3 regions of the Streptococcus equi subsp. zooepidemicus genome follow, and region 3 is predicted to be linked to each of the others. Evidence: predicted binding sites of a transcription regulator. Region 3 holds the regulator's gene; each other region holds the start of a gene.

The links. Region 3 encodes HrcA, which represses chaperone genes, less so after heat shock. Its sites were predicted from a motif close to TTAGCACTCNNNNNNNNNGAGTGCTAA; they were not measured.
Region 1: the regulator HrcA is predicted to act here: its motif matches at 2,803-2,829, upstream of groES (co-chaperone GroES).
Region 2: the regulator HrcA is predicted to act here: its motif matches at 4,591-4,617, upstream of I2432_RS03185 (ATP-dependent Clp protease ATP-binding subunit).

What each region holds. Positions count from the first base shown of each region.
Region 1 is NZ_CP065054.1:152,945-160,724, forward strand. It holds gene I2432_RS00880 (hypothetical protein) at 202-633, shown strand; gene I2432_RS00885 (lipase family protein) at 635-1,924, shown strand; gene I2432_RS00890 (hypothetical protein) at 1,906-2,298, shown strand; gene I2432_RS00895 (hypothetical protein) at 2,279-2,569, shown strand; gene groES (co-chaperone GroES) at 2,868-3,155, shown strand; gene groL (chaperonin GroEL) at 3,223-4,848, shown strand; gene I2432_RS00910 (8-oxo-dGTP diphosphatase) at 5,183-5,653, opposite strand; gene I2432_RS00915 (helix-turn-helix domain-containing protein) at 5,889-6,752, shown strand; gene I2432_RS00920 (uberolysin/carnocyclin family circular bacteriocin) at 7,089-7,382, shown strand; gene I2432_RS00925 (hypothetical protein) at 7,392-7,780, shown strand, end outside.
Region 2 is NZ_CP065054.1:653,049-660,828, forward strand. It holds gene ileS (isoleucine--tRNA ligase) at 1-605, shown strand, start outside; gene I2432_RS03175 (DUF1827 family protein) at 1,263-1,565, opposite strand; gene I2432_RS03180 (NUDIX hydrolase) at 1,627-2,073, opposite strand; gene I2432_RS03185 (ATP-dependent Clp protease ATP-binding subunit) at 2,221-4,476, opposite strand; gene I2432_RS03190 (DUF1797 family protein) at 4,759-4,989, shown strand; gene I2432_RS03195 (LPXTG cell wall anchor domain-containing protein) at 5,434-6,444, opposite strand; gene I2432_RS03200 (amino acid ABC transporter permease) at 6,791-7,474, shown strand; gene I2432_RS03205 (amino acid ABC transporter ATP-binding protein) at 7,476-7,780, shown strand, end outside.
Region 3 is NZ_CP065054.1:460,520-468,299, forward strand. It holds gene I2432_RS02285 (PFL family protein) at 1-1,212, shown strand, start outside; gene I2432_RS02290 (histidine phosphatase family protein) at 1,287-1,994, shown strand; gene I2432_RS02295 (M15 family metallopeptidase) at 1,984-2,727, shown strand; gene I2432_RS02300 (glucosaminidase domain-containing protein) at 2,724-3,296, shown strand; gene hrcA (heat-inducible transcriptional repressor HrcA) at 3,746-4,780, shown strand; gene grpE (nucleotide exchange factor GrpE) at 4,825-5,394, shown strand; gene dnaK (molecular chaperone DnaK) at 5,799-7,628, shown strand.

The sequences.
Region 1 (7,780 bases), 310 kb from region 3:
AGCTTTCTGATGTTGAAAATTCAGATGGCTTTTTTTGTGTCCTTTGCTTGCAGGGAAGAAATATACCCTAAAATCGTTTTTAAGCGATTGTTTGTTGAGATGGTATATTTTTTATCGAATACGACATAAAAATTGAATATGGTTATTCTATGACTTCTGATTTATTGTATACTATTATTAGAAATCGAAAGGAGAACTTTCATGAAAAAGTCGACCAAAGCTTTTATTGCTTTAATGATTCTAATAGGAGGGCTGTTTATGGTTTTTAGTTTGAATGGCAAAAGAACGGAAGAGCAACAAAAAAGGGATTTGGAAACCAGCATTGCTAAGCTGCTTGTTCATGACTATGAAGGGGTTAAAGAAATTAAGTTTACAGGCTGGGGACATTCTCGTGAAACAGGTTCGTGGGGAACGACGGTAGTTATAAATGGAGAAAATGAAATAGGCTTTTCGTTTGATGGTTTGTCAGGATTAGCGGACATTAGTGGGCGCTCTTATCATCCAGATACTTTTAAGTTAGTTGAGAAAAATAGTCTGGAAGAAATGGGGCCTGTGAAATATAGAATTAAAGACATTGAAAAAGTTTCTTTAGAGGGAGTGGCAATTACGTATTCTCATGAGAAAAGGAGTTAATATGATGATATCCGATAGTAGTTATAAGGAAATGGCTAAGCAAGTTTATAATATCGAACCTAGCAAAGCTAAGTCAAATGATGCCCCTATTGTTTTAAAGGGAAATCGTCTCATCGATTATAATACGGGTAAGCAATACCGAGTCCTCTTAGTTCAGGACAATAACAACGATGCCCATAAAACCAATGACAACGGTATGCAGGCAATGGCCGTAGCTCCTATTGTTCAAGGTGATGTCGACACCTCCCAGGTTGTGATTGCCTATGCAGGGACAAATGCTGTAGATTCCAGAGATCTTGATACGGATTGGCAGCTGCTCATTCGGGGAAATCAAGATGATTTAGTCAGCGGCAATATTGATGGCGGCAATTTTGTTATTGCCGAAAACCAATTACGATCTGCTCAAAAGTTTTATCAACAGGTCAAAAGAAAGTACCCTCATTCTGCCCTAACAACCACAGGTCACTCTCTCGGAGCCTATCTAGCACTTATAGTTGCTGCAGAACATAGGATCCCAGCAACAACCTTTAATGGTCCAGACCCTGTTCGCGGCATGTCAGCTGAAGCCATCACATGGGTTAAGGCTAATAGCAATATGTACAATAATTTCCGCATTAATTTTGATGGCATTGGCAATTTTGGCGCCTATTTTGGAACTGATGATTTAGCTATTTCTCGGAATGTCGATGCTATGCTCTTATCAGCCAACCTTTTGTATTATCACGATTTAGGAGCTTATCGTTTTAATCAAAAGGGTCAGATTGTAGACAGAGACGGTAAGCTCATTGTAACACAATACCTTGTGAGTCGGGCCTATTTAACTGTCCTTGCCTCAAAAAAGAGCATGTCAAGCTACCATAAGCTCAAAAAACACTGGCAGTCCACCGGCAAGGGGATCAGTAGCTCTGAGGAGCTCTTTTTAGATGCGGCACAGGGAATGATCCTAGGCTCGTCCATGGCTAAGGCTGCTCGAGAGGGGGCTGATGAGGCACTGGATCATAAAACGGTTGCCGACGCAAAGCTTATGGAAGTGTGGTCGGCGATTGATTTTAACGCTTTTCATGAGCTGCCCTATTATGAGGTGCAAGCCTTGTTTGCTTCTTATGGTATCACTTATGACCGCTTTGTCCAAGACTTTCAGAACTATACTCAATCCAAGGTCAGCAAGCTGTCAGCCTTGGCCACAGACTTTGAAAACTTGAATAGAGATATTCAGACGGTTATTGATAGCAAGCTTGAAACGGATCGTCAGTTAGCAGGAGAGTTTAGAGCATGGCAGACAGAATTGTAGAGGAAGTGGCTATTTATCGTAAGCTTCGGGAGATGGAAGATGCCGAGCAGGACTTTCTCCGCCAGAAAAAAGCCTATCAGAAGCGTGAAGACAGCTTATCTGAAAGAAGACATGTCTTAGATGATTTGATCAACTCTGAGTACCAGAAGATGGGTGCTTTTTTGAAGCGTTTAGACCTATCTGTCAACGCTGCGTCAGATTTTTTCAAGGAACTGGATCGCTTAAAGGATCAATCCAAGGCAGAGTTTCACCTCCATCGGGCAGCTCTTGAAGAGGAGCGAGCACAGTCAACCAAGACTTTTCGTCAAGAGCAGGCTCAAAGAGAGACAGAGTTATCAGATATGAGGAGAGCTTATGCTAATACCAATAAATGAGTACTATATCGAAGAAGAATACGCCTATGCCCTGAGGCTAATGCGTCAAATGCTGGAGCGTCAAAGGATTGCCACAGTCGCTAGGCTTGTAAACAGCCAAGGTGAAGCGATCAAAAAGGCGTTTAAAGACCAGATCAAAGCGACTGCCAGCCAAACCAAGGAAAGCCTTCAGATCATGGAAGGGCAGCTAGATACGGCTATTAAAGGAGCTGTTAGAGATCAGCTGGAACAGGTATTGAAGAAGAAGCTGCCAAAATACAACAAGCTATAGTCAAATGGTGTCACCTCTAAGAAACCATAGGGGGTCAATCAATACCCACCAAGCAAGTATTATCAAAAGAGGTTATCAGCCGCCAGAGCTTTTGTCCTGTTATTTTGAAAGGTGATAGTTGTATACAGGGTGACTGATAGCCAAAGATGGGAGAGGACCAGCTGGGTCTTTTCTTTTTTCCTAGACTTTTTTTCTTGACTATTTTTGACCAAGTGATAAAATAGAGAAGAAAGTTAGCACTCATAAAACAAGAGTGCTAACAAAATAGATAATCTAGTCATTATTGGAGGTACTATTCATGTTAAAACCGTTAGGAGATCGTGTGGTCCTAAAATTTGAAGCAGAAAAAGAGCAGACCGTCGGTGGCTTTGTTCTTGCTGCTAGTCACAAAGAAGCCACTAAAGTAGGGACAGTTGTAGCTGTTAGTGAGACAGGTATTCGTACTATTACTGGAGACATTGTTCCACCAAGTGTGGCTGTAGGTGACAAGGTTTTGGTTGAATATGGATCAGGCTTAGAGGTTAAAGATGGCGATCAAGAGCTTGTCATCTGTCGTGAAGCTGACATTCTTGCAGTTTTAGCTTAATTGTGAATCCCTATCATTTCAGGTAGGATTAACAGATATACATTCAAATAGGAATAGAGGAAATAAGATGGCAAAAGATATAAAATTTTCAGCAGATGCTCGTGAAAGCATGGTACGTGGTGTTGATATTTTGGCGGATACTGTTAAGGTAACCCTTGGCCCTAAAGGGCGTAATGTAGTCCTTGAAAAGGCCTTTGGTTCTCCTTTGATCACAAATGATGGTGTAACGATTGCCAAGGAGATCGAATTAGAAGATCATTTTGAAAATATGGGGGCTAAGCTTGTATCAGAGGTGGCTTCAAAGACAAATGATATTGCCGGTGACGGGACAACAACAGCTACTGTTTTGACTCAGGCTATTGTGCGTGAAGGGCTGAAAAATGTAACAGCAGGTGCTAACCCAATTGGTATTCGTCGTGGGATTGAAGCAGCGACAACGACAGCTGTTGAGGCTTTAAAGGCTGTTGCTCAACCAGTATCTGGAAAAGAAGCGATTGCTCAAGTAGCGGCGGTGTCATCACGTTCTGAAAAGGTTGGTGACTATATTTCTGAAGCTATGGAGCGCGTGGGAAATGATGGTGTTATCACTATTGAGGAATCACGTGGTATGGAAACAGAGCTTGAGGTTGTTGAGGGAATGCAGTTTGACCGCGGCTATTTGTCACAATACATGGTTACTGACAATGAAAAAATGGTTGCTGATCTTGAAAACCCATTTATCCTGATTACTGATAAGAAAATTTCTAATATCCAGGATATTCTTCCTTTGCTTGAGGAGGTGTTGAAAACAAGCCGTCCATTGCTGATCATTGCTGATGATGTTGATGGCGAAGCCCTTCCGACCTTAGTGCTTAATAAAATTCGTGGTACCTTCAATGTTGTAGCGGTTAAAGCGCCTGGCTTTGGAGATCGTCGAAAAGCGATGCTTGAAGACATTGCTGTCTTAACTGGTGGAACAGTTATCACTGAGGATCTTGGTCTTGAATTGAAGGACGCTACAATGGCTGCCCTCGGACAAGCGGCTAAAGTAACTGTTGACAAGGATAATACAGTGATTGTAGAAGGTGCAGGCAGCTCAGAGGCTATTTCAAACCGCGTTAGCCTGATCAAATCACAATTAGAAACAACCACATCTGAATTTGATCGTGAAAAATTACAAGAGCGCTTAGCAAAATTAGCAGGTGGTGTTGCAGTTATCAAGGTGGGTGCAGCTACTGAAACCGAGCTAAAAGAAATGAAGCTTCGTATTGAGGATGCGCTAAATGCAACACGCGCTGCAGTTGAAGAAGGCATCGTTGCAGGTGGTGGTACTGCTCTTATCAATGTCATGGATAAGGTTGCAGCCCTTGATCTTGATGGTGATGCAGCAACTGGTCGCAATATCGTGCTTCGTGCGCTTGAAGAGCCTGTGCGTCAAATTGCTTACAACGCTGGCTATGAAGGTTCAGTGATTATTGATAAGCTGAAAAATAGTGCTGCTGGTATTGGTTTTAATGCAGCAACTGGTGAATGGGTTGATATGATTGCTACAGGTATCATTGACCCAGTCAAGGTAACACGCTCAGCACTTCAAAATGCAGCCTCTGTTGCAGGTTTGATCCTAACCACTGAAGCTGTTGTTGCTACTAAGCCAGAGCCTGCTGCACCAGCAATGCCACAAGGAATGGACCCAGGCATGATGGGTGGCTTCTAACAAAAAGCCTGTTAGGATAGGCTAGTTGTTCTATCATAGGATATCAAAATAATTGATAAAGACTCCCCTGACGTTAAGGTGATATGATTATCCCTAAAACGCCCAGGGGAGCTTTTTTATTGCTTACCTTAGCACGCTTAACGGACATGTGACTTGTCTTTGTTTTAAATCATTGACAACAATTAAAATGACCAGTGTGAATTAGTGCTTTTCTGAAGACAAAAAAGCAAAAGCCCTGAGAAATCAAGGCTTTTGCAGGAGATTTATGAAAAAGAAAAATTTAGGATAATGTAAGTATAAGCTAGTTTCCTTAAGGAAAGCTTAACTGAAGCAATTAATCGTAGAGATGGGTGACTGTTTTGACGACTTTTTTCTCCTTGTCAGACCAATAATGAAGACGTTCAAAAGATCCTTGTCGCCAGTAGAGCGGTAGCCTTTGTCGAATATCCTCTTGCATGTCTAGCTTATCTAGATCAGCAATAGCATGCCATTGTGGTAGGCCCTCTCGTGATTCAGTTAGCAGCTTGCCTTCAAAATCTTCGCAAAGAAAGTCATAATAAACATAGCGCTCAGGCTTATCAGGATTGGTAAAGCCTGAGATTCCCTTTAATTGCAGGTTTAAGGCGGTTAAGCCGGTCTCCTCCTTTAGCTCACGCACTGCCGCTTCAAAAAAGGATTCTGAGATGTTAACCTTGCCACCCGGTTGAATCCAGCCAGGAAAGTCGTCATGCTGGCGGTTGAGGAGTAGGATCTTGTCGCCCTCCTTGACACAGATATTGACCCAATTTTTGATGACTTCAAGCATTAGCTACCTCGTTTTTAGTTTTATTATATCAAAAAAAGATCAGTATGAATAGCTGAGAGATTTATTGATATGGTCATAATGGCTTCAGATAGTTTTACTGCTGCTTTAGCCAAAGCTTGATTAAGATCTGTATAAATAACATAAAAATACTGGTTCACATCATTATTTAATAGATTTATTACCGTATTAATGGTATAATTATGTAAATATTAGAACTATAGGCAGAGAGAATGTAATGAATAATACAGATTTGATGAGCTTGGGAGAGCTCTATAAGGAGCTTCGTATTGCTCGTGGACTTAGGCTAAAGGACGTTGCTAGAGACAATTTATCAGTTTCACAGCTATCTAAGTTTGAAAATGGCCAGAGCATGCTGGCAGCTGACAAACTACTATTAGCTATTTCAGGAATCCATATGACATTTGCTGAATTTGGTCATGCTGTAAATGGGTATAAAGTCAGCGATTTTTTTCAGTTAGGCACTAAGGTTGCCGAGCTACAAACAGCATCAGATATAGATGGATTGAAGGAGCTTCTGAGCCAATATAAGGGTGATGACATTTTTTCTGTTTATAATAGATTAAATGAATTAATCATTAAAAGTGCTGTCTACTCACTTGATCCAAATGTTAAAATTGAAGAGTCAGACAAGCAATTATTGACGGAATACCTTTATAGTATTGAAGAGTGGACAGAATATGAGCTATACATTTTTGGTGGCTGTTTGGCCATTTTGTCTGATGAGGATATGATTTTTTTGGGAAAAGCATTTATCGAACGAGATAAGATTTTCCTTTCTCTTCCACAACATAGAAAGGCAGCTCACATCACTCTATTAAACATTATCATGACTTTACTGGAAAGAAGGCAGCTTTTTTATATTGACTTTTTTATCAAAAAGCTAGAGGAGTTGATTATCTATCAAGATATGTTCACTATAGTGAGCTTAAATTTTTTCAAGAAAATACACACTTATTTAAGTGAAGAAAGCAGTCATAAGAGTGATATTGAGGATTATATTAACCTTGTTAAACAGCTTGGCAACCCTCAGTTTGTCCAAATTCTACATCGGACGCTATCAGTGATTCTAGATAGCTAATACTAAAAAAAGAGGCCCAATCGTTTGGTAGTTAGAGCGGCCAAAGCCACCAAATGAATAAAAGGGTTGGTGAGAAAATAAAAACTTTTCGCATAATGTCTAACCTCCTTGGTAAGGATATTATACAGAGGGGAAGCCTCAATCTCAGCAATTCGCAAATATGAAAATATTAAAAAAAGTATCATCATATTTGCGAATATCGAGAATATGATGATAGTCGTGATATAACTACTGTGTTAATGACCTAGCTAAGTATTAATAAGTCTAAATATAAGCTACAGAAAGGTCGCTCCTTATACTAGTTTGAGGGCTAATGGTCTGGTTAGGAGGAAGCGTATGGCGACATTAGAACGACATCATAAAATGTTATTATTGTCAATGGCATTAGGGGCAGCAAGCTGGTTAGCACTAGGGCTCATTAGCTTGCCGGATCTTGCAGGTGCTTTAGGAATAAGTACTTCTAATGCTAGTACTACAGTTAATTTATTGAGTGCTTACAGTACAGTTTCTAGCGTTATTGCAATAGTTGGTGCTATTACGGGCGTAGGATCTATTGGAGCTGGAATGACAGCTACTGTTTATACCTTATCAAACACAAAGGAAAGGTTATTGCTATTTTCTGGCAGTTAATGATCTAATATGAAACATGTTTTTAAATACCATAACGGTAACATTTTAGGGTATCTCAATATTGTTGGGTTTACCCTTTTGTTTTATGGCTCAGTGATAGGTATGATAATGTTTAGGAATTCTTTGACCTATGATGGAGCTGGTTCTCTAATATCGACCTTTATTCTGGTATCAGGAACCTATCATTCTGTGAAATCAACATTTCCATATGAGGGGAAGCGTCATCCAACGTTTATACTAACACCCTATTATCTACTTAAGCATCTATTGCTTTCAGTTAATAAGGTTTATGCTTTGCAAATTCGAGTGGTTAGCATAGGAGTCATCTGTTTAGCTATAGCCTTTCCGGAGCAGCTTGCTTGGATAGCCTTGTCTTTGCTGGCAGTATTTATGTATTG
Region 2 (7,780 bases), 190 kb from region 3:
CTGCTAACAGCCTGGCACGTCGTCGTATGCAGACTGTCTTTTATGATATTTTGGTTAATATCACTAAGCTATTGACTCCGATCCTTCCGCATACGGCAGAGGAAATCTGGTCATATTTAGAGCATGAGCCAGAAGACTTTGTACAGCTATCAGAGCTGCCACAGGCTCAGACTTTTGATAATCAAGATACTATTCTAGAGGAATGGGAAGCCTTTATGACGCTTCGGGCACAGGCGCAAAAGGCTTTGGAGGAAGCGCGTCATGACAAGATTATTGGTAAGTCCTTAGAAGCTCATCTGACAATTTATGCAAGTCCAGAGGTTAAGACACTGTTGACAGCTCTAGATAGCGATATTGCACTGCTATTGATTGTCTCTCAGCTAACCATTAGTGAGGAGCCAGCTCCTGAGAATGCTGTCAGCTTTGATGATGTTGCCTTTACGGTAGCTCGTGCGCAAGGAGAGGTTTGTGAGCGGTCACGTCGTATTGATCCAACAACCAGAATGCGGTCTTATAATGCCTTTGTTTGTGATCATAGTGCCAAAATTATTGAAGAAAACTTCCCAGAAGCAGTAGCAGAAGGCTTTGACTCAGCTGCTAATTAAGCAGTCAGAATTAATAGTAATCATAAGTTTTTATTGGGAGTCTGGATGATGTTTATCCAGGCTCTTTTAATATTGTCTCGTCAAGCACCTGATTGTCAGCTTTATCAAAAAAGAAAGCATAGATAAGCATGAGACAGGCTGGTGTGATAAGCTTTCCTGAAATCTGGGCTCAGTTAGTCGCCACGACAGCCGCATGAAAGATGTTTAGCAAGAAAAGAAGGCTTTGCTGTATTTCATGTTCCGCTATTTCAAGCATATGTCTTATTTTGTATAGGAAAAAGGTTGAAAGGATCTGCTTTACTCTATATTATTATTCGGAAATAACTGTTTCGTGCATTTGGCATGGCTTACCTGCTGACCTTTGTTGACAGGTGCCCTTTAGCCCTATCTAATGTCTAGAGCAGTCTTATGAATCCAGCTTCAAAAAAGAAGCAAAGATAGCCTCACATTAGTTCTATAATGTGAGGCTATCTTTGCTTGTGGTTGTTTGGTTTGAAGCGTTAGCTATGCTGTCAAGAGATAAAAAAGCCCAGACCGCTCTCGTGTGGTCTAGACCTCAGGCTCCGAAAAAGGCTGCTTTTATGGGCTTGTACAGACAGCAAGAGCAGCCAGCTTTGACATATGATATGACAGCTAAGGCTTGATCGCAACAGAAGGCTATACAGAGGTTTGGAAGGAAATTTCAATCAAGTTATTGGTGTGCAGGGTTTTGGAGTGACCTGGAATTACAATTGATTGATCAATTTTACGCTTTAAGAAAAACTCACGAATCACCTCAAGCTCGTCCTCTTTGATAGCACGATATTTATTTGAAATGAGCAGCTCATAATGCTTAGGTGCTTGGGTAAAGATGACGTCAGTATTGCCAGCTGAGTACACCTCAACGAGGTGAGCATCTGTATTTTGCAGCTGATTTCTGACAAGCTCGGGGTGACTGCTGGTGGTATTAATAAGTCTCATAAATCTTCTCCTGACTATTTTTACTTTTATTATAGCACTATTTTTAAATTGATTAAGGATTTTAATGATGCTTTTTCTGCCATTCCTCGACGCCCCACCTGTGGCTGCCACGCTTTAAGACTGTTATGGCGTCCGCAATAGGAAACCAAGCCAGATGGTTAAAGTCTTCCAAGGGCTTTGAAATTGCTTGAAAGGAAGTGACCTCATAGAGGTAGGCAGGATTATAGTAGTAGGTATCGCGGTGACGAGAATAGAAGTATTCGTCTGCTTGACCATAATAATAACCAATATCAGCAGCAAATCCCAGCTCCTCAACTAGCTCACGCTCCAGTGCCTGTAGCTGGCTTTCACCAGCCTCTATTTCTCCTCCTGGCAAAAACCAAGCACCATTTGGAGCCTGCACTAGGATAATCTCTGTTTTAGCCGAGTTAGGAATCACTGCATAGACACCGTAACGTGCGGTGTAATGCTGGTCATCTATCTTATCACCAAATATTGGAACGGTCATATCGCTTCTCCTTTGTTTTATTATACTAAATTTTTGGTCATTATTCTCATAAAACTGTAGATTTATCAAAAATGTTTCATAAAAAAATGCTCGTCAAAAAGAGAGAAAATGCTGTCTGCTTTTCTCTCTGCTTTTTGGTATGCCCTGTTAGTCCGCCTGCTTCGCCTGAGATTTGACTACAGGCTTGATTATAATGTGTCCATTAGAGGTCAAGACAGCTCGCAGGTCTTTTTCTGCTGGGTGCTCAAGGTAGAAGTCAGTAATAGCGTCCTCAATGTAATCCTGAATGGTGCGGCGCAGTGGTCGTGCTCCCATCTTGGGATCATAGCCTAGCTCGACGAGCTTTTCCTTGACCTTTTCGGTCACATCAAGGTGAATGCTATTGTGAGCAAGGCGCTGATTAACGTCATCAAGCATTAAGTGAACGATACGTAGCAGATTGTCCTTGCTTAGCGGCTGAAACTCAATAATCCCGTCAAAGCGGTTCATAAATTCGGGACTAAAGAAATGACTAAGCTCACCTAGGACAGAGTTTGTCCGTCCTTCTCTAGCAGCACCAAAGCCGACTGAGGCTTCTGTTTTGCCAGTGCCAGCATTTGATGTCATGATGATAATAGTGTCCTTAAAGCTAACGGTACGTCCCTGTCCGTCGGTTAATCGACCGTCATCTAGGACCTGTAAAAACATGTGCATGACATCAGGGTGAGCCTTTTCGATCTCATCTAACAAAATGAGCGAGTAAGGGTTGCGGCGCACCTGCTCTGTTAACTGACCCGCCTCCTCATAGCCGACGTAGCCAGGAGGGGCACCGACAAGCTTAGCCACAGCATGCTTTTCCATGTATTCAGACATGTCAAAGCGAATCATGTTATCAGCAGAGCCAAAAAGCTCAATGGCTAATTGCTTGGAAAGCTCTGTTTTACCGACACCAGTTGGGCCAACAAAGAGGAAGGAGCCGATAGGACGATTTGGGGTTCCCAGTCCAACACGATTACGACGGATAGCCTTTGCAATTTTATCAACAGCATCGTCTTGACCGATAACATGCTTTTTGAGATCGGCGGCCAGATTGACTAGCTGTGATTGTTCTTTTTCCTTTAAATCACCAACTGGAATATTGGTTTTTTGTTCAACGATTGCTTCGATGGTCTTGTCAGTGATGATCGGGATATCTTGCTCATCTAGCTTTTGAGCCTGCATTTCTTTATATTTGGCGATTTGATCGCGGAAATAGGCTGCTCGCTCATAATCCTCATCACGTGTGGCTTGGGTCTTGAGGTTTTCAGCCTCAATCAAACGCTTATCAATGTCTTTGGGGTCAACAAAGTTAAGGGTTAGGTTCATCTTTGAGCCGGCTTCATCTAGCAGGTCAATGGCCTTATCAGGCAAGAAGCGGTCTTGAATATAGCGGTTGGAGAGGTTAGCAGCTGCTTCGATAGCTGACTGGCTATATTTGACATGATGATAGTCCTCATATTTGGGTTGGATTCCTTTTAGGATAGTGATTGTTTCTTCAACCGAAGGCTCATCCACCTTAACCGGCTGCATGCGTCGCTCAAGGGCTGCGTCCTTTTCGATGATGCGGTATTCATTGAGAGTGGTCGCTCCCACTAATTGAAGCTCACCACGAGCAAGTGCTGGCTTTAAAATATTTCCTGCGTCCATGCTGCCGTCACCAACTGCACCAGCTCCCACAATTTCATGGATTTCATCAATAAATAGAATCACGTCATGGCGCTTGCGGATTTCTTCCATGAGCTTTTGCATGCGCTCTTCAAATTGGCCACGAATACCTGTCCCCTGAACGAGGCTAACCACATCAAGGCGAATCACCTGCTTACTCTGTAGCTTTTGTGGCACATCACCATCAACGATTTTTTGAGCAAGGCCTTCAACGACAGCAGTCTTACCAACTCCAGGCTCACCGATTAGGACAGGGTTATTTTTGGTACGACGGTTGAGAATTTCGATGACGCGGATAATCTCATCATCTCGTCCGATGACCGGGTCAATATCACCACGCTTAGCCATTTCAGTGATATTAATGCCGAATTCCTCCAGAAGCCCCTTGCTAGCCTCCTGTGTTGGCTGTGTTTGATTGGGGCGATAGCCACCGTTGTGACCTCCGCCATGCTGGCCTCCTGATTGGGTAGGTGGTGTATTGGGGAGCTGACCAAAGGCTCTAAAGTTGTTGAGGTCACCAAAAAAGTCATCAAAGAAAGGGTTTTGAGAAGGCTGCTGCGCCTTTTGGTTGCCATTATAGCCTCCTAAGATAGGATTTTTAGGGTCTGTTTTCATGATTTGGTAGCAATTTTGACAGAGGTCAATCTGCCTTTGCTTTCCGTTAATGCTTGTATAAAGATGAATGGTTGATTCATTTAAATTACAGTTTTGACAAAGCATATCATACCTCCAAGGGGTTATCTAAAAAGTCAAGGTCATTTAGTCAAAAATGGTCAAACTTTATAGTCATATTATAGCACCTTAGGCTTGGAAATCAAGTAAAAAGCTTCATTATTAGCACTATCCAGTATAGAGTGATAAGATTTAGCCACTCTGCTATGAATGAGCGCCAGAAAAACTTGTTTAAGAGGATAAAATAAAGAGAAAAAGGCTACTTTTCTTGTTTGTTTTCGGTGATTTATGTTAAAATATAAAGGGACAATAAAGAATAGGAGAAACGAAATGGAATCACATTTAGTGAGAATCATCAACCGTCTGGAGCTGATGGTGACAGATGGCGGTAATTTAAAGAGAAATTTTGAGCGAGATGGTGTCGTTGTTGCAGAGGTTGCATTTGTCAACGATCCTGAAAATGGTCCAGTCTTTATTTTACGTGATATTGAAGCGCGTGAGTCATACTCATTTGACAGCATTGACTTGATTGCGATGGAAATTTACGATTTGTTATATTAAGCTATTGATGATGACATGGGCTTGCTGGGAGGCAGGTCCAACAGAGGACAAGCTGGTGATTTTACTAGTTTGTTTTTATTATCCCCTAAAGCCCTCTTTCTCCTATACCTTGTCTAGCTGTAGGGCTTGTGGGTGAGCAGTGCTGCCAAAGGCCCTGTGGCTTGGTTCTTTTTCAGGGCTTGTGATAATCCTGCTGACAGCAAAGGCTCTTAGCTGAGTGATTTAAGGTCAGCCGATCATTTCTGTGCTGCTCTAATGCAGCTTTTTTAACAATTTGGATAGCTTTTGAGAGCCCTTAGAAAAGCCATTGCTAAGGGCTTTGTTATGCCTATCTGTTGGTGTCTAAAAGAGCAGTGATACGATAAAGAGAGGTCAGAAAAGACCTCTCTGATGTTTGTGATTAGCTGTTAGCTATTGCCATAGGGGAAAGACACAATAGCTAGCTTAGCTTTTCTTTTTCTTTAGGCTTAGGACGCCTGCGCTAGCGATGACGCTAAGGGCTGCAAGGGTGAAGAATGGGTGATTTGTCTCCCCTGTAGCTGGTAGCGTGCTCTTTTGAGCTGCTGGTGCTGACTTAGGCGCTGGTGCCTTAGGCTGAGTTGATTTTTCTGGAGCCTTTGGTGTAGGAGCCTTTTCAGGCGCTTTTGGAGCTGATGGCTTGGTATCCTTTCCTTGCTCACCCTTTGGCTGTTGCTCGCCTTTTTCGCCACGTTGGCCTTGTTCACCTTTTTCGCCGCGTTCGCCTTGTTGACCTTTTTCGCCGCGTTCGCCTTGTTGACCTTTTTCGCCACGTTGGCCTTGCTCGCCTTTTTCGCCACGTTGGCCTTGCTCGCCTTTTTCGCCACGTTGGCCTTGCTCGCCTTTTTCGCCGCGTTGGCCTTGCTCACCTTTTTCACCGCGTTGGCCTTGCTCACCTTTTTCGCCGCGTTCGCCTCTGTCACCCTTAGGGCCGGCTGGTCCTTGTTCACCTTTAGGACCGGCTTCTCCGGTTTCGCCTTTATCTCCACGTGGTCCCATAGGCCCAGCAGGCCCTTGTTCGCCTTTAGGACCGGCTTCTCCGGTTTCACCTTTATCTCCACGCGGTCCTTGAGGTCCAGTAGGACCTTGCTTGCCCGGGTCTCCTTGAGGTCCAGCTTCTCCTTTAGGGCCAATAGGTCCCGCGGGTCCGGCAGGACCGGTCTCTCCTCTAGGTCCGGCAGGCCCCATAGGTCCAGGTTGTTCTGCTTTTTCTTCTAATTCTTTTAGGTAACCCTTTAGAAAGTCTCTCAATTCATGAAGATATTTTCTTACTTCATTATCTCCCAGTGTTTTGCTACTAATTCTATGAGTTGGGTCTGGATAGTCCTTTAATTCTTTATGTTCAGCTCGGGCATTTCCAGCTGTTCCTAGGCTGGCCATTGTTGCTAGAGCAATGGCTGCTGAGCAGACGCTGTACTTGCGTATTGGTTTTCTCATCGTTCTCTCCTTTGATGATAGTATCATTACTTTTTCAAAATTCTTTCCCAAAGAAGAGTTTAGCATGGCAGCTGATGATGAGAAATAGCTAGGCGTCAGTTTGTCTCCGTAGTTTCGTTTTTTTTTTTTTTTTTAATTCAATGCCGAATCTTCTGATTTTATCATAGGGTTATTTTTTAAAAGGCGAGGAGTTGTTTTGCTAAGCTAGTCTAGCAGTCCACAAGTCAGCTTATTTTTCCTTGTTTGTTTTTGGGAATATTTTTCGATAAAAAGATATTGTATCAATATTCATTTGATGGTATAATTATATCTATTGCAATGATCTTATGAATGTTAGGAGATGGGAATGGATTTTACATTTTTACCCAAATACTGGGCTTATTTCAATTATGGCGTGCTTGTAACCATAATGATTTCAGCCTGTGTTGTCTTTTTTGGCACAATTATAGGCCTTTTGGTGACTCTGATAAAACGCAGTCATATCAAGCCTTTATCCTGGCTGGTCAGTCTTTATGTCTGGATCTTTCGTGGAACACCGATGGTGGTACAGATCATGATTGCCTTTGCTTGGCTACATTTTAACCATCTACCGATTATAGGTTTTGGTGTGTTGGATTTGGATTTTTCAAGGCTGCTTCCTGGTATTATTATTATTTCCTTAAATAGCGGAGCTTATATTTCTGAAATCGTCAGAGCTGGGATTGAGGCGGTGCCAAAGGGGCAGCTAGAGGCCGCTTATTCGCTTGGTATCCGTCCTAAGCATGCTATGCGCTATGTGATTTTGCCTCAGGCCTTTAAGAATATTTTGCCGGCCTTGGGCAATGAATTGATCACAATCATCAAGGATAGTGCCTTGCTTCAGACTATTGGGGTGATGGAGCTGTGGAATGGGGCTCAGTCGGTTGTGACGGCGACCTATCTGCCTATTACACCCTTGCTGTTTGCGGCCTTTTATTACTTGATGATAACAACAATATTGTCGCAATTATTAGGCTGCTTGGAGCGCAAGCTAGCACAGGGAGGGAGATAAGATGACTGAGACAGTGATTTCGATTCGTCAGTTGCATAAGAGCTTTGGCAAGCATGAGGTGCTAAAAGGAATAGACCTGACGATTAATCAGGGTGAGGTTGTGGTGATTATTGGGCCATCTGGCTCAGGAAAGTCCACGCTATTGCGCACGATGAATTTGCTTGAGGTGCCAACAAAGGGACACATCAGCTTTGAGGGCGTCGATATTACGGATAAGGCAAATGATATTTTCAAGATGCGTGAGAAGATGGGCATGGTTTTTCAGCAGTTTAATCTGTTTCCCAATATGACAGTGCTGGAAAACAT
Region 3 (7,780 bases):
AAGATTTACCAAAAGATTACGACAAAGGCAGCCAATCTTGTGGCGATTGGTGATGACATTGCAGCAGAACTAGGTATTCCCATTGTTAATAAGCGTGTCTCTGTAACTCCGATAGCCCTTATTGGGGCGGCAACAGACGCAGAAGACTACCTGCCGCTTGCAAAAGCTCTGGATCAGGCTGCCTGTGATATCGGAGTTGACTTTATCGGTGGCTTTTCAGCTCTTGTGCAAAAAGGCTATCAAAAGGGTGATAAGATTTTGATTGAGTCTATTCCTCAGGCTTTGGCTCAAACACAGAAGGTCTGCGCTTCGGTTAATGTTGGATCAACAAGGTCTGGTATTAATATGACAGCAGTTGCAGATATGGGGCGTATCATCAAGGAAACCGCCAAGGCTTCTGAAATGGGGGCAGCAAAGCTAGTAGTCTTTGCTAATGCTGTTGAGGACAATCCTTTTATGGCAGGAGCCTTTCATGGTGTCGGTGAGGCGGATACGGTGATTAACGTTGGTGTTTCAGGACCTGGTGTGGTCAAAAGAGCCTTGGAAAAGGTTCGTGGTGAAAGCTTTGACGTTCTAGCCGAGACAGTCAAAAAAACGGCCTTTAAAATCACGCGTATCGGTCAGCTAGTGGGACAGATGGCAAGTGAGCGGCTAGGTGTGGGCTTTGGTGTTGTGGATCTGTCGCTAGCTCCCACTCCAGCAGTTGGTGACTCTGTGGCACGTGTCTTAGAGGAGATGGGACTTGAAATGGTTGGTACACATGGCACAACTGCTGCCCTAGCTTTACTTAATGACGCAGTCAAAAAGGGTGGTGTTATGGCTTGCAACCGAGTGGGCGGGTTGTCAGGTGCCTTTATCCCTGTATCAGAGGACGAGGGCATGATTGCAGCAGTGCAGGGAGGCTCGCTTAATCTTGAAAAGCTGGAAGCCATGACTGCCATTTGCTCAGTTGGCTTGGATATGATTGCGATCCCAGAAGAGACACCATCTGAAACCATCGCAGCTATGATTGCTGATGAGGCAGCTATCGGGGTGATTAACCAAAAGACAACAGCTGTTCGTATTATTCCAAAGGGTAAAGAGGGTGATATGATTGCTTTTGGTGGCCTTTTAGGTACAGCCCCAGTCATGCCTGTCAACCCACATTCGTCTCTTGAGTTTATCGCGCGTGGTGGGCAGATCCCTGCACCTATCCATAGCTTTAAGAATTAACTGCTAGCACTTGCATGGTTTTGCAAGTGTTTTCTTTTAATGCTATAATAGCAGAGAGACTTTGGAGGTTCATTATGACAAAAACAAGATTATACATTGCCAGACATGGCAAGACGATGTTCAATACCATTGGTCGTGCACAGGGCTGGAGTGATACCCCCTTGACAAAGGCAGGAGAAGAAGGCATTCGTGAATTGGGACTTGGTTTGAAGGCTGCTGGTATTCCATTCAAGGCTGCTTTTTCGAGTGATTCAGGTCGTACCATGCAGACAATGGAGATTATTCTACGAGAGTCTGACAATGAGTTTTTACCCTACACTAGAGATAAGCGGATTCGTGAGTGGTGCTTTGGTAGCCTGGATGGGGCTTATGATTCTGAGCTGTTTTTAGGTGTTCTTCCTAGAACAAAGGCCTTTGAAAATCGTGACAATCTGCGTGATGTGCCTTATTCAGAATTAGCAGAGAGTATTGTCGAGGTTGATACTGCTAACTGGGCAGAGCCCTGGGAGGTATTGAGCAAGCGTATCTATGAGGGCTTTGAGGCTATCGCGCTTGCTGTTGAAAATGCAGGAGGTGGCAATGCTATCGTGGTTAGTCATGGCATGACCATCGGTACCTTTATGTGGCTAATTGACCCAGATAGGGAAAAGCAATACATTGACAATGGAAGCGTCACTGTTGTGGAATATGAGAATGGGCAGTTTACCATCAAAACGATTGGAGATATGAGCTACCGCTATCGTGGTCGTGAGATAATTGAGTCAATAAGAGATGAAGAATAACACTATAAGAGTCCTTTTACAGGCCTTGGTCGTCCTGTTGTTTTTATCAGGGGTTTACCTCTTTATCAAGCCTGAAAAACAGGCTGTAGGCCCCAAGGCCAATCAAACAGTACCTGCCCCAAAGGCAGCTAAGCAGGCTAAAAAGACTACTGATCTGCCAAAGGTATCAACTACGGACTGGCAGCTGGTCCTTGTCAATCGCGATCACCCTCAAGAGGAAATGAGTCCTGAGTTGGTTGAGATTAATGGGATTCCTATTGATAAGCGCATTGAGCAGGAGACGGCTGATTTTCTAGCAGCGGCGCAGACGATTGAACCTCAGGAGCACTTGATTGCTGGTTATCGTTCGGTTGTCCAGCAAGAAGAGCTTTATCAGTCTTATATTGCCCAAGAGCTGGCAAATGATCCTAGCCTGACCCAAGAGGCAGCTGAAGCCTTGGTTCGGAAATATGCCCAGCCAGCAGGCACTAGTGAACATCAGACTGGTCTAGCCATTGATATGAGCACAGTAGATAACTTAAACGCTAGTGATCCTAAGGTGGCACAGGAGATTCAAAAAATAGCTCCACAATTTGGTTTTATTTTGCGCTATCCAAAAGGGAAGCAGACTAGCACAGGGATTGAGTATGAGGACTGGCATTATCGCTATGTTGGTAAAGCCTCTGCCCAATACATTACCGCTCATAGCCTCAGCCTGGAAGAATACCTAACACGATTGAAGGAGAAAAAATGAGAAAACGACTTAAATTTTCCTATTTTCTAGTGTTTTTAGTGTTCATTATGGTGGCTTTGATTGGTCCCTTGTTGTTCAATGCCAAAGGCACATCGGCCAGTCAAGAAATGCCTGTTCCCTATACAGAGAAGCAATTTATCCAGTTGGTTGCTAAGGAGGTCAAGCCATTGGCCAAAAACTATGGCATTCGTCCTTCTATTTTGGTTGGTCAGATTATTTTAGAAACCAATTATGGCAGAACCCTGTTGGCGGCCAAATACCACAACCTTTTTTCACTGCAGCCAGCTCCAGGGCAGGCTTCCATTAGCCTCAAGAAGCAAGCAGCTTCAAAGCACAAGACAGTCTATGCTATCTATCGGGACAGAGAGGACTCTATCAGAGCTTACTTATCATGGCTTAGTCAAGGCACAGGCGAGGAGAAAAAGCTTTACCAAAGCCTAGCAACTGAAAAAGGGTATAAAAAACCTGCTAAAAGTCTGCAGACCTATCGCTATTCTGATGATAAAGACTATGCCCAAAGGCTTGTGCAGCTGATTGAAGTAAGAGGTTTGACAAGCTATGATGATTGAGGAGATGAAAAAGACACCGAAACAACTGGTAAGCTCAGGTATTTGCTTTAGTAGGTATTGCAACTTTGTATCAGCTTGAAGATGTAAGCCTTAAGAGTAGGAGCTGTGAGCACGCAGCCTGATTTATCCTACTCTACTAAAGGCTTGATTGTTAGGCCTTAAGGCTTCAGGCAGTTAAGCTAATCCCCCTTACAGCTTAGCGCTCCTTTTAGCTAGCGAGTCGGGAGAAGCCAATACCAGTCTGAGAGGTAGTAAGTGGCTCTCTATTACTTCTTTCAAGCATAATGTCAAAGGCAACACTGTCAATGTTTTATAAAAATTAGCACTCTAAAAAAAGAGTGCTAATTTTTTGAGTTTTTTTCTTGACATGCTAGTTTAAAAGGATATAATAGAACTATAAATTAGCAGTCCAATGTATAGAGTGCTAACAGAAAGGGAGTGATTGGTTTGTGATCACAGAGAGACAATCTAATATTTTGAATCTTATTGTAGATTTATTTACACAGACCCATGAACCAGTTGGCTCTAAGGCTTTGCAGTCACTTATTGCTTCTAGTAGTGCCACTATTAGAAATGACATGGCAAAGCTTGAAAAACTAGGATTGCTGGAGAAGGCTCACACATCAAGTGGGCGCATGCCAAGTGCGGCAGGCTTTAAATATTTTGTAGAGCATTCTCTTAATCTTGGCAGCATTGATGAGCAGGACCTTTATCAGCTGGTCAAGGCCTTTGATTTTGAGGCCTTTAAGCTGGAGGACGTTTTGCTAAGAGCCAGCCAGATGCTATCGGATACGACCGGCTATACGGCGGCGATTTTAGATGTTGAGCCTGCAAGGCAAAGGCTGACAGGCTTTGATATTGTTCAGCTATCTAGTCATGATGCCTTGGCAGTTTTGACCTTAGATGAGTCCAAGCCGTTGACCGTACAGTTTGCCATTCCTAAGAATTTTATGAATCGTGATTTGCTGGTGCTTAAGGGCATTGTTGCTGATCGCTTACTTGGCAAAGATGTCATGACTGTTCATTACAAGCTGCGAACAGAAATCCCTCAGATTGTTCAGAAGTATTTTACGGTGACGGACAATGTTTTGGATTTGTTTGACTATATCTTTGTTGGGCTTTTTCGAGAAACGATTTTTGTCTCTGGCAAGGTTGCTGCTCTTGATTATGCTGGCCTTGCGACCTATCAGTTTCTTGATGAGGAGCAGCGCTTAGCCCTATCCATCAGACAGAGTCTATCAGAGGAAGAGATGGCAACGGTTCAGGTTGCTGACAGCAGTGAGTCAGCCCTAGCAAACGTGACCTTGCTGACCTACAAGTTTTTAATTCCATACAGAGGATTTGGCCTGTTAAGCTTAATTGGGCCGGTTGATATGGATTATCGTCGTAGCGTTAGCTTGATTAATGTGATTGGTCAGCTGCTGGCTGTGAAGCTAAGAGATTATTACCGTTACTTAAACAGCAACCATTATGAGGTTCACTAAGGCCTTAATATGATTTAAGAAAATGTAAGAAAGGGGTAGACACCTTGTCTAAAAAACCAAAAGAAGAGCTCAAGGATCAAGAGGACATTCTTGATGAGGCTGCTGAGGAAGCAGTAGAGCCAGTTGAAGAGGCTGATCAATCAGCTGATACTGTTGCTGATGAAGCAGCCAAAGAGATATCTGAGCTAGAGTTGGCTCTCCAGCGAGCAGAGGATTTTGAAAATAAATACCTCAGAGCTCACGCAGAAATGCAAAATATTCAGCGTCGTGCGAATGAAGAACGCCAAAGCTTGCAGCGCTATCGTTCACAGGATTTAGCTAAAAAAATCCTTCCAAGCTTAGATAACTTGGAGCGTGCTTTGGCTGTTGAGGGTCTGACAGATGATGTCAAAAAAGGCCTAGAAATGGTGCAAGAAAGCCTTGTTCAAGCCCTTAAAGAAGAAGGTATTGAAGAGGTTCCTGTGGAAGCCTTTGACCACAATCTGCACATGGCAGTCCAAACCCTACCAGCAGATGATGACCACTCAGCAGATAGTATCGCTCAGGTTTTCCAAAAAGGCTATAAGCTTCATGAGCGCTTACTAAGACCAGCGATGGTGGTTGTGTACAACTAGTCACTAATGATGGCTATTAAAATGGCTCGTCATTAGACGGCAACCGCTGTGGCGGCTTGCCTAGACTCCTTACTAGCTCAATAGCAAAATGGTATCGATTTTGCTATCTCACGTCGCAATTATCCCGTGATGATAGCTAATCAATAAAATGAATCATGTCCGAAATGACGGTAAACTATGAAAATAAGAAATAAGATTGCTGCTTTTTGCGCTAGCAAAAGCGAACGAAGTGAGCATTACCGATACTCTTCGCCGTGGCAAAAGTCATAAAACATTAGTGTTTTATGACTCGGAAAATTTGAGACTTTAGGCTCAAATTTCAGCTATGAGATTCCATAGGAAGCTGCTAGCGTCCGTGCCACATAAGAGGAGTATCATAAATATATAAAAGAGGAAAAAATATTATGTCTAAAATTATTGGTATTGACTTAGGAACAACAAACTCAGCAGTAGCAGTTCTTGAAGGAACAGAAAGCAAAATCATTGCCAACCCAGAAGGCAACCGCACAACCCCTTCAGTAGTGTCATTTAAAAACGGTGAAATCATTGTCGGTGACGCTGCCAAGCGTCAAGCAGTGACAAACCCTGATACTGTTATCTCAATCAAATCAAAAATGGGAACCTCTGAAAAGGTTGCTGCTAATGGTAAAGAATACACACCACAAGAAATCTCAGCAATGATTCTTCAATACCTTAAAGGCTATGCAGAGGACTACCTTGGTGAAAAGGTAACAAAAGCTGTTATCACAGTTCCTGCCTACTTCAACGATGCACAACGTCAAGCTACTAAGGACGCAGGTAAGATTGCTGGGCTTGAGGTAGAACGTATCGTCAACGAACCAACTGCAGCAGCTCTTGCTTACGGTCTTGACAAGACAGATAAAGAAGAAAAGATCTTAGTCTTTGACCTTGGTGGTGGTACCTTTGACGTGTCTATCCTTGAATTGGGTGATGGTGTCTTTGATGTGCTTGCAACTGCTGGTGACAACAAGCTCGGTGGTGACGACTTTGACCAAAAAATCATTGATTTCTTAGTAGCAGAATTCAAGAAAGAAAACGGAATCGACCTATCACAAGATAAAATGGCTCTTCAACGCTTGAAGGACGCTGCTGAAAAAGCTAAAAAAGATCTTTCAGGTGTCACTCAAACTCAAATTTCATTGCCATTCATCACTGCTGGCGCTGCTGGTCCTCTTCACTTGGAAATGAGCCTGTCTCGTGCAAAATTTGATGACCTGACTCGTGATTTAGTAGAGCGTACGAAGGTTCCTGTTCGCCAAGCGCTGTCTGATGCAGGCTTGAGCTTATCAGAAATCGATGAGGTTATCCTTGTTGGTGGTTCAACTCGTATCCCAGCTGTGGTTGAAGCTGTTAAGGCTGAAACTGGCAAAGAGCCAAACAAATCAGTGAACCCTGATGAAGTTGTAGCGATGGGTGCTGCTATCCAAGGTGGTGTGATCACTGGTGATGTTAAAGACGTTGTTCTTCTTGACGTGACACCATTGTCACTTGGTATCGAAACAATGGGTGGCGTCTTTACAAAGCTTATTGACCGCAACACAACAATTCCAACCTCTAAATCACAGGTCTTCTCAACTGCAGCAGACAACCAGCCAGCTGTTGATATCCACGTGCTTCAGGGTGAACGCCCAATGGCGGCAGATAACAAAACACTTGGACGTTTCCAATTGACAGACATTCCTGCAGCCCCTCGTGGTATCCCACAAATCGAAGTAACCTTTGACATCGACAAAAACGGTATCGTTTCTGTTAAGGCAAAAGACCTAGGTACTCAAAAAGAACAACACATTGTCATCAAATCTAACGATGGTCTTTCTGAAGAAGAGATTGAACGCATGATGAAAGACGCTGAAGCCAATGCTGAAGCCGATGCAAAACGTAAGGAAGAGGTTGACCTTAAAAATGAAGTTGACCAGGCTATCTTTGCAACTGAAAAGACTATTAAAGAAACTGAAGGCAAAGGCTTTGACACAGAGCGTGATGCTGCTCAAGCAGCTCTTGATGAGCTTAAGAAGGCTCAAGAGTCAGGCGACCTTGATGATATGAAAGCTAAGCTTGAAGCGCTTAATGAAAAAGCACAAGCCCTTGCTGTTAAAATGTACGAGCAAGCAGCTGCAGCACAACAAGCCCAGGCTGGTGCAGAAGGTGCAGCAGATACAGGCTCAACAAACAGTGGCGATGATGTTGTAGATGGTGAGTTCACTGAAAAATAAGCTGTGAGGAGCTGAGGCCGCTCAGTAAAGCTAGAAACTGAGGCGATAGTCCCCTCCCCTAATTGCTAGAAAATAGCATAGCAAGGCTAAATAAATAGAAATCAAATAGGCGGGGCGCCTCGCTCCGTCTGTTTTTGTCAATGAAGGAAAGA